Regions from separate parts of the Candidatus Pantoea rara genome, predicted to be linked through region 2. Evidence: riboswitches for the same ligand, from Rfam matches in the RefSeq annotation. Region 2 holds a riboswitch; the other holds the start of a gene.

Evidence for each region. A riboswitch is a leader RNA that binds a small molecule or an ion and turns the genes downstream of it on or off. The one in region 2 is predicted to bind thiamine pyrophosphate.
Region 1: another riboswitch for thiamine pyrophosphate. It lies ahead of thiC (phosphomethylpyrimidine synthase ThiC); the one in region 2 lies ahead of tenA (thiaminase II).

The regions. Positions count from the first base shown of each region.
Region 1 is NZ_CP194942.1:3,745,734-3,747,920, forward strand. It holds gene rsd (sigma D regulator) at 1-452, shown strand, start outside; TPP riboswitch at 605-705, shown strand; gene thiC (phosphomethylpyrimidine synthase ThiC) at 793-2,187, shown strand, end outside.
Region 2 is NZ_CP194943.1:133,965-136,151, reverse strand. It holds gene ACR8BF_RS19105 (6-phospho-beta-glucosidase) at 1-1,087, shown strand, start outside; TPP riboswitch at 1,149-1,251, shown strand; gene tenA (thiaminase II) at 1,321-2,022, shown strand; gene ACR8BF_RS19095 (ABC transporter ATP-binding protein) at 2,019-2,187, shown strand, end outside.

The DNA of each region.
Region 1 (2,187 bases), on a different replicon from region 2:
TCGATTCGTGGCTTGAAGCCCGTCGTCAGCTACTGGTGGCCTATTATCACCTGGTCGGTCTTAAACCCAATAAAGAGGCGCTGACGCGTCTGGATGAACAGGCGCTGGACAACTTCTGTCACGGTCTGGTCGATTATCTTTCTGCGGGTCACTTCAGCATCTACGAGCGCGTCATCAGTGAAATGAGTGGCGACAGCCCGATGATTGCTGCCGCGCAGATCTATCCCCCGCTGGAAGCCAATACTGAGCGTCTGATGCAACTGTATGACGGTCACCTGCAGCAGGCGATTGACGACGAAAACTGCATGACTTTCCAGCAGGCGCTATCCGAAGTTGGCGAAGTGCTGGAAGCCCGCTTTACGCTGGAAGATAAGCTGATCCAGCTGGCATGGGATAACAAACTCGCCCCCCCGCCAGTGGCGAATGACAGCCATATCGCTCGTCCGGCGTAATGGCCGTCACTGGCAAAGGGGTTGAGATTATCCCGTAGCCCTTTTATGCTGAACAGGTTCTGAGGAGTGAGCTCCCAGGAACCTTTTTGCTTTTTGCCTTGAAATATAAGGTATTTATGCCCGAGTCTGTTATCAGACGCACGCATAAGTACAGCTTCTTGTCGGAGTGCCCAGTTGGGCTGAGACCGTTAATTCGGGATCCGCGGAACCTGATCAGGTTAGAACCTGCGAAGGGAACAAGAGTAAATTTTCTCTGTATGTCAGCACGCTTACGCTGTCTATACGGTTACTCCTTCCGAACTCCGGACAAGCATCGTTCCCTCTGAACAGGAAGATTGCTATGTCTGATCAAAAAATTTCCCGTCGTGAACAACGTGCCCAGGCGCAGGAATTTATCGATTCCCTGCAAAGTGGCAGTGCCTTTCCCCAGTCCCGTCGCATCTGGATTACCGGCAGCCGACAGGATATTCGCGTACCCATGCGTGAAATTACCCTAAGCCCGACCCACATCGGTGGCAGCAAAGAACAACCACTCTATGAGCAAAATGAAGCGGTGCCGGTCTATGACACGGCGGGTGCCTATGGCGATCCTGCAGCACAGATCGATGTGCACCGTGGCCTGGAAAAGCTGCGCGCACGCTGGATTGCTGAACGCGACGACAGCGAGCTTCTCGAACAGAACAGCTCAGGTTATACCCAGCAGCGACTGGCTGATGAGGGGCTGGATCATCTGCGCTTCGATCACCTTCCCACACCGCGCCGTGCCCGCGCAGGCCGCCGTGTCACGCAGCTGCATTATGCCCGCCAGGGGATCATCACCCCGGAGATGGAGTTTATCGCTCTGCGGGAAAACATGGGCCGTGAGCAAATCCGCAGTGAGGTATTGCTGCAACAGCATCCGGGCCACAGTTTTGGCGCGCATCTGCCCGCCCGCATCACACCCGAGTTTGTGCGGCAGGAGGTCGCTGCCGGACGCGCCATCATCCCTGCCAATATCAATCATCCTGAATCGGAGCCGATGATCATTGGTCGCAACTTTCTGGTTAAGGTCAATGCCAATATCGGCAACTCAGCGGTGACCTCTTCCATTGAAGAAGAAGTGGAAAAACTGGTCTGGTCGACTCGCTGGGGTGCCGATACGGTGATGGATCTCTCTACCGGCCGTTATATTCATGAAACGCGCGAATGGATTTTGCGAAACAGCCCGGTGCCCATCGGTACCGTGCCGATCTATCAGGCGCTGGAAAAAGTCAATGGTGTAGCTGAGGCGCTGAACTGGGAAATTTTCCGGGACACGCTGCTTGAGCAGGCGGAACAGGGCGTCGATTATTTCACTATCCACGCGGGCGTACTACTGCGTTATGTCCCGATGACGGCGAAACGTCTGACCGGAATTGTCTCGCGGGGTGGATCAATCATGGCGAAATGGTGCCTGTCGCATCATCAGGAGAGCTTCCTGTATCAGCACTTCCGCGAGATCTGTGAAATCTGCGCCGCTTACGATGTCTCCCTGTCGCTGGGCGATGGCCTGCGTCCGGGTTCGATTCAGGATGCGAACGACGAGGCACAGTTTGCCGAACTGCGTACCCTGGGTGAACTGACCCGGATCGCCTGGGAATATGACGTTCAGGTGATGATTGAAGGTCCGGGGCACGTGCCGATGCATATGATCCGCCGCAACATGACTGAACAGCTCGCCCTGTGCGATGAAGCCCCCTTCTATACCCTTGGCCCG
Region 2 (2,187 bases):
TTATCGCGCGGTATTCGAAGAGTGCCGTAAATACAATATCGAACCGCTGGTGACGCTCTGCCATTTTGATGTGCCGATGCATCTGGTCACGGAATATGGCTCGTGGCGCAACCGCAAAATGGTCGACTTTTTTGCCCGTTATGCCCGCAGTTGTTTCGAGGCGTTTAACGGGCTGGTGAAATACTGGCTGACCTTTAACGAGATCAATATTCTGCTGCATAGCCCGTTTTCCGGAGCTGGCCTGGTGTTTGAGCCTGGTGAGAACAGGGATCAGGTGAAGTATCAGGCGGCACATCATGAACTGGTTGCCAGTGCGATGGTGACGCGGATCGCGCATGAAGTGAATCCGGCCAATCAGGTCGGCTGCATGCTGGCAGGCGGAAACTTCTACCCGTGGTCGAGTAAACCCGAAGATGTCTGGGCGGCACTGGAGAAAGATCGCGAAAACCTTTTCTTTATTGATGTGCAGGCGCGCGGCGCCTATCCGGCCTACGCCGCGCGCGTGTTCCGTGAAAAAGGCGTGACGCTTGAGATTGAAGACGGTGATGCTGACATCCTGAAAAACAGCGTCGATTTTGTCTCATTCAGTTACTACGCCTCACGCTGCGCTTCGGCGGAGATGAATGAGCAGAACAGCAGCGCCGCCAATGTGGTGAAATCCCTGACCAATCCTCACGTGCCACGCAGCGAATGGGGATGGGGTATCGATCCGCTAGGCTTACGCATCACTATGAATATGATGTATGACCGTTACCAGAAGCCGCTGTTCCTGGTCGAGAACGGCCTGGGCGCGCGCGATGAAATCGATGCGAATGGCGAGATTAACGATGATTACCGCATCAGCTATCTGCGTGAACACATCCGCGCCATGGGCGATGCCATCCAAGATGGTGTGCCGGTGATGGGTTACACCAGCTGGGGCTGCATCGATCTGGTTGCTGCATCGACCGGTGAAATGAGCAAGCGCTACGGTTTCGTCTACGTTGACCGCGACGATTTGGGCAACGGCACACTGGCGCGCACCCGTAAGAAATCGTTCTGGTGGTATAAGAAAGTGATTGCCAGCAACGGGGCCGATCTTGAGTGACAATGTCACCTAAGATCGCTCGCTCGTGCCGTTGTACTCTGGCACAAATTATCGTATAACGAATGTCTCCGAGGGGTGTCCTGTAATGGGCTGAGATGGCGTAAGCCGAACCCTTTGAACCTGATCTGGGTCATGCCAGCGAAGGGACGGGTCGGCAGATTTTTCTGCGTCATCTCCTGCACTATTCCCTGTTCCAGACCGTATGCCCGGATCTCACTGTTACTGGAGATCCCATGTCACATCCGCTTTTCGAGACCGGCTTGTATGGTCGTCTGCGCCAGCAGGCAGGCACTCAATGGCACGCGTATGTCAGGCACGATTTTGTGCAGCAACTCGGTCAGGGCACGCTGCCACCCGCCGCTTTCCGCCACTACCTCACTCAGGACATGCTGTTCCTGCTGCACTTCGCGCGTGCCTGGGGTCTGCTGATCAGCAAACTCTCTGAGCCCGCCATGTTACGCAGTGCGACCGCGTCGCTTAACGCCATCGTCAACGAACTGCCGTTGCATCTGGCTTACTGTCAGCAATGGGGTATCTCCGAGGCAGAGATGGCGAGCGAACCCGAAGCAATGGAAACGATCAACTACACCCGCTATGTGCTGGACGTAGGGCACACCGGGGATGCGCTGGAGCTGATGACGGCACTGATGCCGTGTGTCGCTGGCTACGCTGAAATTGGTCTGACGCTGCTGGATGATCCCTCGACTCGCTTTGAGGGAAATCCTTACGGCCCATGGATAGAGAATTACGGCGATGAATCCTACCTGGCAGGCGTCGGTTCCTCACTTTTGCTGTTTGAAGCTCTCGCTCAGCAGCGCGCGGGTGAACAGCGTTTTGATCGGCTGGCGGAGATTTTCAACACTGCGACCCGGCTGGAAGCAGCATTCTGGCAAATGGGGCTCAACCATGCTGCCGCTTTTCGGGTCAGCCCATGAACCCGCCTGTTGATGGCGTGCCGCCTGGTATTTCCATTCGCCAGCTCTGCCTGACGCTGGGTCAGCAGCAACTTTTCAGCCAGCTTGATCTGGAGATTGCGGGCGGTGCATTTACCGCTTTACTGGGTGCCAGCGGCGTTGGTAAAAGCAGCCTGATGCGGGTCA